DNA from 3 places in the Streptomyces sp. NBC_00328 genome. Region 2 is predicted to be linked to each of the others. Evidence: riboswitches for the same ligand, from Rfam matches in the RefSeq annotation. Region 2 holds a riboswitch; each other region holds the start of a gene.

Region 1 (4,169 bases), 5.4 Mb from region 2:
CGCAGCGATCCGAGCACCTGCCGGCCGTCGAGGCCGACGCCGACGATGTCGTCGTGCGTCAGCCGGTCGTAGGGCACGCCCGTGGGCGTGACCAGGACGGTGTCTCCGACGCGGACGGAGACGTTGCCGGAGGTGCCGACGACCAGCCCGTCGGCGACGGTGCGCCGGGCGGTGGAGACCAGTTCGTCCCAGGCCCGCCGGAGGGTGTCCCGCGCGTGCGGCCCGTCACGCCCGTCTCGCTCGTCTCGCTCGTGGGCCTCGCCCGTCGTCCGTGCGTGCTCGTGCCCGACCCGTGCGTCCCGGTGCGGCTCAGTCATGACGCGATCCTGCCAGGCACCGCTTTCCACACACCCGCGCGAGCGGGCTTCGGGGCGGCTGCGGGCCGCCAACAGCCCACGGTTGTATGTGATGTGCATCACATGCAACCGAGAGAACGCCCACGGCACCCCGGTCGGACATTTGCCGCGGATCACACCCCGTGGTCGGGTCACTACGGACCGACCGGCGCTCGGACTCCATCGACAGGGTGGCCCTTTCGGGCTTCCGGGCGCTGTGACCACGGCTACAGCCTGCGAGTGACAGGGATCTCACCGCTCAAACCTGCCCCGACCAGGACACTCCACCACGAGCCCCGACCCCAAGCGGAGTACGGAATTCCGAATCCGTTCGAACCCGGCAAGCCTCCCGTCGACGCAAGCGGAATGACGATCCGCTATTCAGGACACCGTCAAGTCCGACTCAGTTCACCTTCCGTTCATCCAGGTTGCCTACGTTCCCCCTGCCACTGACGTCCAACAGAAGCCTGGGTAAATGGAACACATCACGCTCCTCCTCGGAATCGTGATCGTCACCGCTCTCGTGTTCGATTTCACGAACGGTTTCCACGACACCGCCAACGCGATGGCCACCACCATCTCGACCGGCGCACTCAAGCCCAAGGTCGCGGTGGCCATGTCCGCCGCCCTCAACCTTGTCGGCGCCTTCCTCTCGGTGGAGGTCGCCAACACGATCTCCAAAGGCCTCGTCGATGAATCCGGCATCCAGCCAGAAGTGATCTTCGCCGCGCTCGTCGGCGCGATCCTCTGGAACCTGGTGACGTGGCTCGTCGGACTCCCGTCCAGTTCCTCGCACGCCCTCATGGGCGGCCTGGTCGGCGCCACCATCGCCTCCGCCGGTACCGGCGCCGTGCACGGGGACGTCCTGGTCGGCAAGGTGCTCCTGCCCGCCGTCGCTGCCCCGATCGTCGCCGGTCTGGCCGCGATGTTCGCCACCCGCCTGTCGTACAAGCTCAGTGGCAACGCCGACACCAAGGCCACCAAGAAGGGCTACCGCGTCGGCCAGATAGCCTCCGCGGGCCTGGTCTCGCTGGCCCACGGCACCAACGACGCGCAGAAGACGATGGGCATCATCACCCTGGCCCTGGTCGCCGGTGGCGCCGTCGCTCCCGACTCCGACCCGCCGGTCTGGGTCATCCTCTCCGCCGGTCTGGCCATCGCGCTCGGCACCTACCTGGGCGGCTGGCGCATCATCCGCACGATGGGCAAGGGCCTGACCGACCTCCAGCCGCAGCAGGGCTTCGCCGCCCAGACCAGCGCGGCGACGGTCATCCTGGCCTCCTCGCACATCGGTTTCTCCCTCTCCACCACGCACTCGGTCTCCGGGTCCGTGATGGGCGCCGGTCTCGGCCGCAAGGGCGGTGTGGTCCGCTGGTCCACCGCCAAGCGCATGGTCGTCGCCTGGGTCCTCACGCTGCCCGCCGCCGCCCTGGTCGGCGCGCTCGCCGAATGGGTGACCGGTTTCGGCGCCTGGGGCACCACGCTGGTCGCCGTCTTCCTGGTCGGTTCGAGCTTCGCGATCTGGCGCCGCTCGCGCCGCGAGGTGATCGACCACAACAACGTGAACGACACCGAGGAGCCCGCCGGTGTGGTGACCCAGGCCATCGCCGCCGTCACCCCGCCCCCGGCCGGCACCGTGGCCGATGGCCTCACGGCCACCATCCCGGCTCCGGCCGAGCCCGCGGTGAACCCGCCGGCGCCGTCCCGAGTGGCCTGAGAACCGAAGGAAGAAACAGCATGAGCATCGACTGGTCAGCCCTCGGGTCCGTCTTCGGGGTCAGCCTCGGAGTGACCGTGGCCCTCGTCGCCCTCTTCACCCTCGGTGTCGCCGGCCTCTCCAAGAAGGAGTCCGCCCAGGGCGGTTCCGCGGTCGCGGCGGCCACCGGCGCGTACGTCTGCTTCGCGGCCTGCGCCGCGGCGGTGGCGTACGGCATCTCCCTGATCATCACCAAGTAGCCGGCAGGCGCCGCCCGGAACCGGGCTGCCTCCGAGCGGTACCGCGCGTGGGGTGCGGGACGGACCACCGTCCCGCACCCCACGCGTATGCCGTCCCGCCCCCACGCGTATGTGGGCCTGCGCACACTGTCCCTCCGCAGGTCAACAGCCAGTTGACGGCCGTTCTCACCCCGTGGTGGACTGCCGGAGCCAAGTACGGCGGCATGAGAGGAAGCCGGTGCGAATCCGGCGCGGTCCCGCCACTGTCATCGGGGAAGAAACTCCCCGGGAGCCAGGAACTCTCACCGCCGGTCTCGTCGAACCAGGGCGTGGACACCCTGAGTGAGGACATATCGCCATGCGCGGCTGCCCGTTGCCCGTTTCGCTGAGTACGAGGGTTCCGCTCCACCCCACGGCCGGCTGACCGCGTGCGTGCCGATCGCGTCTTCGCGTACGGCGCCGCCGCCGGCCTCCTCGGCGACCTGCTGCTCGGCGATCCCCGCCGAGGGCATCCGGTCGCCGCTTTCGGGCGGGCCGCCGCGACCGTGGAGCGGACACTGTGGCGCGACCACCGCGGGTGGGGCGCGCTGCACACGGCCGTCTGCGTCGGCGGCGCCACCGGACTGGCCGCGCTCGCGAGCCGTACCGTACGCCGCTCCCGTACCGCCTCGGTCGCTCTGACCGCCGCCGCCACCTGGGCAGTCGTCGGAGGCACCTCTCTCGGCCGCGAGGCGCGGGCGGTCGGCGGCGCGCTCGCGGCCGGTGATCTCGACGCGGCCCGGGAGCGGCTGCCGCACCTGTGCGGACGCGATCCGCAGGCGCTGGACGCCGACGGCGTCGCGCGCGCCGTCGTCGAGTCCGTCGCCGAGAACACCTCCGACGCCGTCGTGGGCGCTCTGGTCTGGGGCGCCGTCGGCGGTGTGCCGGGACTCGTCGCCTTCCGCGCCGTGAACACGCTCGACGCGATGGTCGGACACAAGTCCCCCCGCCACCGGCGCTACGGCTGGGCCTCCGCCCGGCTCGACGACGTCGCCGGCTGGCCCGGAGCCCGGCTGACCGCCGTCCTCGCGGCCGTGGCCGGATCCGACCCGCGCGGTGCCGTACGCGCCTGGCGCGCGGACGCCCGCAGGCATCCGAGCCCCAACGCCGGGCCCGTGGAGGCCTCGTTCGCGGGCGCGCTCGGCGTGCGGCTCGGCGGCACCCTCTCGTACGGCGGACGTGTCGAGCACCGTCCCGTGCTCAACGGCGCGGGGCGCGCCGTCCACGTCCACGACATCGAACGGGCCGTACGGCTGTCCCGGCGCGTGGGCTGGCTCGCGCTCGGCGTGAGCGCCGCCGGACGGGTTCTGCTCACCGGAACCGGACGGGTTCCGGCCACCAGGAAGGGGCGCACCGCATGAGCGGCGGGCTGCTGATCGCCGGGACCACCTCGGACGCCGGAAAGAGTGTCGTGACCGCCGGGATCTGCCGGTGGCTGGCGCGCCAGGGCGTCAAGGTCGCGCCCTTCAAGGCGCAGAACATGTCCCTGAACTCGTTCGTGACGCGCGAGGGCGCCGAGATCGGGCGGGCGCAGGCCATGCAGGCGCAGGCCGCCCGCGTGGAGCCGACCGCGCTGATGAATCCCGTGCTGCTCAAGCCGGGCGGCGACCGCACCAGCCAGGTCGTCCTGATGGGCAGGCCGGTGGGCGAGATGAGCGCGCGCGGGTTCTTCGGAACGGCCGGGCCCGCGGAGCGGCCGCCGTCGGCCGAAGCGTCCGCCGCGTCCTCCGCCTCCGCCGGGGACAGGCTGCGCGGGGGACGCCAGGAAGCACTCCTGGCGACCGTCCTCGACTGTCTGGCTCAGTTGCGGGGCACGTATGACGCGGTGATCTGTGAGGGAGCCGGCAGCCCGGCCGAGAT
Region 2 (4,169 bases):
ACCAGGCGAGCATGGTGACCGGCCCGGTGAGCATGCCCTTGACCGGCCGATCGGTCAGGGCCTGGGCGTACGTCGTCCAGCGCACCGTCATCGGTTCGGGCCGCGTGATGTCGCCGGCCAGGATCGGCGGGCGGACGTAGCGGGTGCCGTAGGACTGCACCCAGCCGTGCCGCGTGGCCAGGTACCCGGTGAGCTGCTCGGCGAAGTACTGCACCATGTCGTTGCGTTCGGCCTCGCCGTGCACGAGGACGTCGAGACCGGTCTTCTCCTGGAAGGAGATGACCTCCTGGATCTCGGCCTTGATGCGCTCCTCGTAACCGGCCGTGTCGATGCGGCCGGTGCGCAGGTCGGCGCGGGCGGTGCGCAGTTCGGTGGTCTGCGGGAAGGAGCCGATGGTGGTGGTCGGCAGCAGCGGGAGACCGAGGTGGGCCCGCTGGGCCGTGGCGCGCTCGCCGTAGGGCTGGGACCGGCGGGCGTCGGCGTCCGTGACGGCGGCGGCGCGAGCCCGTACCGCGGGGTCGTGCGTGATCGGCGAGTTCGCGCGGGAGGCCAGATCGGCACGGTTGGAGGCGAGTTCGCCCGCGATCGTTCCGGTGCCCTGGGTGAGGCCCTTGGCGAGGGTGACGATCTCCGCCGTCTTCTGGCGGGCGAAGGCGAGCCAGCGCAGGATCTGCGGTTCGATGTCCCGCTCCAGGGCCGCGTCGACCGGGACGTGGAGCAGGGAGCTGGAGGCCGACACGTCGACCCGGTCGGCCAGGCCGAGCAGGGTGCCGAGGGTGGACAGCGACGTGGCCAGGTCGTTCACCCAGATGTTGCGGCCGTTGACCACACCGGCGACCAGGCGTTTGCCGGGCAGGCCGCCGACAGCGGCGAGGCCGTCGAGGTTGGCGGCGGCGGCTTCGGTGAAGTCCAGGGCGAGACCTTCGACCGGAGCCTTGGCCAGTACCGGCAGGGCGTCGCCGAGCCGGTCGAAGTACGAGGCGATCAGGAGCTTCGGCCGGTCGGTGAGCGCGCCGAGCCCGCGGTAGGTGCGCGCCGCGGCGTCCAGCTCGGCCGGGGTCCGGTCCTGGACGAGGGCGGGCTCGTCCAGCTGGACCCACTCCGCGCCCGCCGCGCGCAGGTCGGCGAGGACCTCGGCGTACACCGGCAGCAGCCGGTCGAGGAGGGTGAGCGGGTCGAAGTCCGCCGGCACGCCCGGGGCGGGCTTGGACAGGAGGAGGTAGGTGACCGGGCCGACCAGAACCGGGCGGGCGCTCGGCCCGAGGGCGAGTGCCTCCTTCAGCTCGGTGACCTGCTTGGTGGAGTCGGCCGCGAAGACGGTGTCCGGGCCCAGTTCGGGCACCAGGTAGTGGTAGTTGGTGTCGAACCACTTCGTCATCTCGAGCGGCGCCACGTCCTGGGTGCCGCGCGCCATGGCGAAATAGCCGTCCAGGGCGTCCGAGTCGACCGTGGCGCGGTGGCGGGCGGGGATCGCGCCGACCATGACGGTGGTGTCGAGGACGTGGTCGTAGTACGAGAAGTCGCCGGTCGGCACCTCGTCGATGCCGGCGTCGGCCAGCTCGCGCCAGTTCGTGCGACGCAGTTCGGCGGCGGTGGCGCGGAGGGCGTCGGCGGTGACGCGGCCCTTCCAGTAGCCCTCGATCGCCTTCTTCAGTTTCCGGTTGGGACCCTGGCGCGGGTAGCCGTACACGGTGGCCCGTGCTGCCGCGGCTGCGGGCTTGGTGGTCACGGAGATCTCCTTCGCGAGATGAATCCCTGAGATCCCGGCAACGGGACGCGAGTGCGAAGGGGCGACGAACCGGACGGAAGCGACACGGCTCGGAACAGCGCGGTCATCCGCCGATATGTACGCCGACCCGCCCACGAGGTCACCGGGATGTCCGCGCACGAGTGGTTCGTGCGCGGGCAGCGGGCAGGTCTTCGGACTTGCGGGCACGTCTTCCTGGCGGAGGACACCTACTGGCCGTCGCTTCCCAGACCCTGTTCGTCGGGTCCAGTGCGTATGACGGCGGTCGTTCCCGCTCACCGCTGCGGGGCAGTCCCGGATTCCCACCGGGTTCCCTCTTGCGACGCATCCCGCCTGGCGGACGGGGCGAACCAGCTGCACCAGCCACCCTACGGGGTGACGTGCCGAAGGGGGCGGCACATCCGTGATCCGGACGCTGAGCCGCGAGACCGGAGGCCCGAACGCCACAGGGCGGGACACTTCGCTTCGTGCCGCTGCCTGATGAAGCGTCAGGACACGCTGTCCACCGGGCAGTCGAAACGGTCATCGGGGCCCCAGTGCGTGGCGTTCCTCGCTCCTTGGGAGAGCACCCCGCAGGTCAGGTCCGTGAGCTTGTCTCCGGCGGGGGTGATCTCACGGATGTGGATCTCCTTGTTCGGTGGGTAGTGGTGATCGCTGTCCAGGGTGATGACCCCGGATTCCCCCACGTAGTTGTGGATGCCGGGATCCTGCAGATGGGTGACGAGCGCCCTGGGTGAGAAGCCCGGGTCCGTCGAGACGATGGCGTTCATGGCCTCGGTGAGGATTTCGACGGCGTCGTATCCGAGCGCGGCGTCGTTCTCGGCGGACAGGTGGAAGGTCCGGCCGAACCTCTCACCGAAGGGCCCGTCGGGCAGCGGGAGACTGAACTGGTTGTAGAAGAGCTTCAGCGCGCCGTACTCCTTGCGCATCAGGTCCGGATGCAGGATCACGTCCGGCGCCGGGCTCTCCGCCAGCACCGGTACCGGGGCGACGCGGGCGCGGCAGGCCTGGTCGGTCTGCATGTGCTCGAAGAGGTCCTCCATGACGCTGGAGCGGCCCGCGTACAGGACGAAGCCGCCTGTGCTGTGGACGAGTGTGCAGACGGTGTCGGCGATGGCCCGTGTGGTGCGGCCGTTCTCCATCTCGCCGTACTTCACGAAGTGCACCGGCCCGGTCGAGCGGTAGGCGGTGTCGAACCGGTGGGCGAGGTCGGCGCTGAAGTACTCGTCCTTGGGGTCGTAGACCACGACGGCGGCCGGACCGGAGTCGCTGGGAGCGGGGTCCGTCAGAGCGCGCAGCTGAGGCGAGTGACGGGCGAAGGACGCCATGACCTCGGCGATGCGTGCGTCGGGCGGTGAGAGCTGGAAGTACGACACGGGCGAGTCGCCGTCGACCATGCGCTGGCCCGAGACGCCGGTCCCGAGGACGGTGATGCCCTGGGCTCCCAGTTCGATCGCGGCCTGCTGGGACTCCGGACGGCTCTGGTGGAGACCCATGACGGCCGCGATGTGGTCCCGGCCCGCCCGGTCGACGATCATCTTCGCGACGTCCACAGTGCTTTTGTTGCTCTGGTTCAGGCCGCCGCGCGAGCCGTAGTGGAAGGACTCGCCGGCGTTGGCGACGAGCAGGCGTACGGGCACCTGAGCCTTGAGGCGGCGGCTGTTGACGTTCTCCTGGGCGAGCAGCGCGCCGCGCAGTGTCTGGAAGCCGATGGGCGCGGTGCGCTTGGACGTCGAGCCGACGCTCAGCGGCGCGAAGAAGACGACCGTGCGGTAGGGCCGGTCCGTGTCCACCTTCGCGTTCTGGTGGCCGAGGATCTTCTCCAGCTTTCTCAAGTCCTCGGCGTACTCGCCGTGGGCCAGGTCGCAGCCGTCGTTGCCGTCGGTCAGGCCGACGACCTCTCCGGTACCCACGTGCCGGCAGGAGGCCGCGAGACTTCCGTCGGGGAGGAGTTCCACCAGTTCCCGGGACAGGACGAGGCCGCCCGCGCCCAGCATCACCGCGGCGGTCGCGGCGGCCACCGGACGCCACCAGTCGCGGACAAGGGGAGAACGGAAGTCCACCGTGGCGGGCAGGGGCACCTCCGCCGCCGGGGCGCCGTCGTCCGGGGTACGCGGCAGCGCCAGCACCCGCACCGTGCCGGTGGCGTGGCCGGCGACCGCGGCCGAGAACTGCGCGGTCACCCCGTGACCTGTCGGGCGTGTGCCGACGGCACCTCGCTGCGCGGGCAGCGCCCGAAGGGGCGGACTCGCGGCGTACGGGGGGAGCTCGTCCGTGGCCGCGCCCAGCACCAGCAGCGGACTGCTCTCGATGTCGTGGGCGACCGCGGCGTATGTGTCCAGGAACTCGCGGCAGGCGGATCCCGCGCCGCCCACGGCTGGCAGGAGCACCACGAAGGGCCATGCGCGCCGGGGGCGGAGGC
Region 3 (4,169 bases), 1.8 Mb from region 2:
CGGGCGGTACGGGTCTTCTCCCAGGCCGGGAGGGGGCCGTTGCGCTCGGCGAGGTCCGCGGACGCCTCGTAGGAGGCGAGCATGATGCGCTCGGCGATCCGGGTGGACAGCGCGCGGGCCTCGGGCGAGTCGAAGGGCAGCCGCAGCTTGAAGAAGACGTCCTGGAGGCCCATCGCGCCGAGGCCCACCGGACGCCACTTGGCGTTGGAGCGGCCCGCCTGCTCGGTCGGGTAGAAGTTGATGTCCACGACACGGTCGAGGAAGGTGACCGCGGTGCGCACGGTCTCGTCGAGGCGCTCCCAGTCGATGTCGTCACCGACGACGAACGCGCCCAGGTTGACCGAGCCCAGGTTGCAGACCGCCGTCTCCCCGTCGTCCGTGACCTCCAGGATCTCGGTGCACAGGTTCGAGGAGTGGACGGTGTGACCCGGCTCCGCCGTCTGGTTGGCGGTGCGGTTGGCGGCGTCCTTGAAGGTCATCCAGCCGTTGCCGGTCTGCGCGAGGGTGCGCATCATGCGGCCGTACAGGTCGCGGGCCGGGATGGTCTTCTTCGCGAGGCCCGCTTCCTCGGCCTTGCGGTACGCGGCGTCGAACTCGTCGCCCCACAGGTCGACCAGCTCCGGCACGTCGGCGGGGGAGAACAGCGACCAGACGCCGTCCTCGTTCACCCGGCGCATGAACTCGTCCGGGATCCAGTGCGCGAGGTTCAGGTTGTGCGTACGCCGGGCGTCCTCACCGGTGTTGTCGCGCAGCTCCAGGAACTCCTCGATGTCGGAGTGCCAGGTCTCCAGGTACACCGCGGCCGCGCCCTTGCGCCGGCCGCCCTGGTTCACCGCGGCGACCGAGGCGTCGAGCGTCTTGAGGAACGGGACGATGCCGTTGGAGTGCCCGTTGGTGCCGCGGATCAGCGAACCGCGCGAACGGATACGGGAGTACGAGAGGCCGATGCCGCCCGCGTGCTTCGACAGGCGTGCCACCTGGTGGTAGCGGTCGTAGATGGAGTCCAGCTCGTCCAGCGGGGAGTCGAGGAGGTAGCAGGACGACATCTGCGGGTGCCGCGTACCGGAGTTGAAGAGCGTGGGGGAGGAGGGGAGGTAGTCGAGGCGGCTCATCAGCCGGTAGAGCGCGGCGACTTCGTCCACCGAGCGGGCGGTGTCGTCCTCGGCGAGGCCGGAGGCCACCCGGAGCATGAAGTGCTGGGGCGTCTCGACGACCTTGCGGGTGATCGGGTGCCGCAGCAGATAGCGGCTGTGCAGCGTGCGCAGCCCGAAGTAGCCGAAACGGTCGTCGCCCTCGGAGTCGGTCAGCGCGTCGAGACGGGCCGTGTGCAGCCGGACGAACTCGGCCGTGCGGTCGGCGATCAGGCCCTCGCGGTGGCCGACGGCGACCGACTCGGAGAAGGTCGTGACGCCCTGGGAGGCGGCCTCCTCGGTGATGGTGATCGCCAGCAGACGGGCGGCCAGCCGGGAGTAGACGGGATCCTCGGAGATGAGACCCGCGGCCGCCTCGGTGGCCAGTTCGCGCAGCTCGGCCTCGTCGGCGCGGGCGGACCGGCCGCGCAGCGCCGCGGCGGCGACCCGGCCGGGGTCGGCGTCGGGGAGGTCGGCGGTGAGACCGGTCAGGGTCCGCAGCAGCGCGGTTCCGGGACCGTCGGTCTCCACCCGGGCCTGCTGCGCGGTCACTGAAGCCGGATCGGCTGGCGCGATGGTCACGTGGGGATCTCCCTGCTCGGCACGGGACCCGGCGGGCAGGAGCGGGGCACACGGGAGCGCTTCAGGGCAGCAGCGCACCACGCGTCCACCGGCCCATTCCGCGAGGCCCGGACGTCGTCGGCACCCGGGCCGGACGGCCGGGGCGCGCTGTCGGCAGGTCCTCGGACTGACACGAGAGCGGGCACGCGGACACGCGAACACGCACAAGTACACCGTTGCGGGACAGTTCCGGATTCGCACCGAATTCCCCTGCGGCGACAGCGACCTTGAGCATACATCTTGTGTCGGGCTTCGGGACTGCCCCCACATCTTGTGTCCGCTTGGTGCCGAAGAGCGCTACGGAGTGTGTCGGAGCGTCAACTCGTAAGTGAGCAGCCGGATGTCGTCGAGCTCCGGAAGCGGGTTCCAGTCGCGGTCGGGCGTGCGGGTGAAGCCCACGCGCTCGTAGAGGCGGTGGGCGCTGTGCATGCTGCCCTGGGTGGACAGCACCACACGCGTACAGCCGCCCTCCAGAGCCCGGGCCCGTCCGACACAGGAGCGTACGAGGGCCTCACCGGCACCCCGGCCGCGTGCCTCCCGGGCGACCGCGAGCATCCGGATCTCGGCCTCCCCGGCGCGCGCGAAGTCGGCCATGGGGCTGCCGTCCGTCACGAAGGTCACACTGCCGAGCACCCGCTCCCCGTCCACGGCGACCAGCACTTCGGCGACGGCCGCGCGCCCCGCGACGTCCCGCAGCTTTCCGAGGTAGGAGTCGCTCTCCCCGAAGTCGAGCAGTCCGTCGCCGAGATAGGCCTCGGCCGTGATCCCGGCCACCGTGGGGTACTCCTCGGGCCGCGCGGGCCGGATGGCGATGTCCATGCGGGTGAGTGTGCCCGACCGGCACGGCGACGGGCCGCCGGTTTTTCACCGGCGGCCCGTCGTTCCCGGCTGTCGCCGGGACCTGCCCCGTGACCCCGCGATCCCGCGGCCAGGACAGGTCTCCGGCTCTCCTAGTGGCTCGCGTCCGCCGTGGCCGGCGGGAGCTCCGTCTCGACGCCTGCGTCGCCCGCGTCGGCCGTGTAGTCCCCGGGCGAGGTCTCGTCCACGCCCTCCGGGGCCTTGAGCGCCCTGAGGGCGAAGGTCAGGACGATGGCCACGGCCACGTTCAGGACGAACGCCGTCAGGCCGATGTAGCCGATCTCCCCGATCCCGGGGATCTCCTTCGAGCTGCCGCCGAAGTGCTTCTGGGTCGGGGAGGCCACTCCGTAGGCGGCGATCGTGCCGTAGAGCATGCCGACCGCCCAGCCGCCCAGCAGCGCCCAGCGGTGGAACCAGCGGGTGAACAGGCCGCCGACCAGGGAGGGGAAGGTCTGCAGGATCCAGATGCCGCCCAGCAGCTGGAAGTTGATCGCGACGGTCTTGTCCATGGTCAGGACGAAGACCAGCGCGCCCACCTTCACCAGGAGCGAGACCAGCTTGGAGACCCGGGTCTCCTGCCGAGGGGTCGCGGCCGGGTTGATGAAGTCCTTGTAGATGTTGCGGGTGAAGAGATTCGCGGCCGCGATCGACATGATGGCCGCCGGGACGAGCGCGCCGATCCCGATGGCGGCGAAGGCGACGCCGGCGAACCAGTCGGGGAACATGTTCTCGAAGAGCTGGGGGATGGCGAGCTGGCCGTTGGTGACCTTGACGCCGGCCGCGATCGCCATGAACCCGAGCAGGGCGAGCAGGCCCAGCATCAGCGAGTACAGCGGCAGGATCGTCGTGTTGCGGCGGATCACCTCCCGGCTGCGGCCGGACAGCGTCGCCGTGACCGAGTGCGGATACATGAACAGCGCCAGCGCCGAGCCGAGCGCGAGGGTGGCGTACGTCCACTGGCCCGCCTGGGCGGGGACGAGCCCCCCGGCGCCCGCGGCCGTGTACTTGTCGCTCGCCGCCTTGAAGATCTCGTCGAAGCCGCCCAGTTTGATCGGGATGTAGATGACGGCCACCGCGATCACGATGTAGATCAGGGCGTCCTTCACGAACGCGATCAGAGCGGGGGCCCGCAGACCCGAGGAGTAGGTGTACGCGGCCAGCACCCCGAAGGCGATGAGGAGCGGCAGGTCCTTGACGAACCAGTTGGCGCCGTCGCCGCCGCCCACGCCCATCACGTCCAGGACGGCCTGGATGCCGACGAGCTGGAGCGCGATGTACGGCATGGTGGCCAGGATGCCGGTGACGGCCACGGCGAGGGACAGGCCCTTGGAGCCGAAGCGGCCGCGCACGAAGTCCGAGGTGGTCACATAGCCGTGCCGGTGGGAGACCGACCACAGGCGGGGCAGGAAGGTGAAGATCAGCGGATAGACCAGGATCGTGTACGGCACGGCGAAGAAGCCGGCCGCGCCCGCCGCGTAGATCGCCGCGGGCACCGCGACGAAGGTGTACGCCGTGTAGAGGTCGCCGCCGAGCAGGAACCAGGTCACCCAGGTGCCGAAG

The links. Region 2 has a riboswitch for cobalamin ahead of metE (5-methyltetrahydropteroyltriglutamate--homocysteine S-methyltransferase). Riboswitches for the same ligand answer to the same signal wherever they lie in the genome.
Region 1: another riboswitch for cobalamin. It lies ahead of OG485_RS12170 (cobalamin biosynthesis protein); the one in region 2 lies ahead of metE (5-methyltetrahydropteroyltriglutamate--homocysteine S-methyltransferase).
Region 3: another riboswitch for cobalamin. It lies ahead of OG485_RS28350 (ribonucleoside-diphosphate reductase subunit alpha); the one in region 2 lies ahead of metE (5-methyltetrahydropteroyltriglutamate--homocysteine S-methyltransferase).

Annotation. Positions count from the first base shown of each region.
Region 1 covers NZ_CP108013.1:2,768,951-2,773,119, forward strand. Annotated here, with positions in the region: gene OG485_RS12155 (class II aldolase/adducin family protein) at 1-317, opposite strand, end outside; gene OG485_RS12160 (inorganic phosphate transporter) at 811-2,052, shown strand; gene OG485_RS12165 (hypothetical protein) at 2,073-2,291, shown strand; cobalamin riboswitch at 2,451-2,591, shown strand; gene OG485_RS12170 (cobalamin biosynthesis protein) at 2,699-3,670, shown strand; gene OG485_RS12175 (cobyric acid synthase) at 3,667-4,169, shown strand, end outside.
Region 2 covers NZ_CP108013.1:8,191,051-8,195,219, forward strand. Annotated here, with positions in the region: gene metE (5-methyltetrahydropteroyltriglutamate--homocysteine S-methyltransferase) at 1-1,729, opposite strand, end outside; cobalamin riboswitch at 1,895-2,117, opposite strand; gene OG485_RS35865 (ABC transporter substrate-binding protein) at 2,236-4,169, opposite strand, start outside.
Region 3 covers NZ_CP108013.1:6,435,396-6,439,564, forward strand. Annotated here, with positions in the region: gene OG485_RS28350 (ribonucleoside-diphosphate reductase subunit alpha) at 1-1,712, opposite strand, end outside; cobalamin riboswitch at 1,848-1,996, opposite strand; gene OG485_RS28355 (GNAT family N-acetyltransferase) at 2,049-2,570, opposite strand; gene mctP (monocarboxylate uptake permease MctP) at 2,702-4,169, opposite strand, start outside.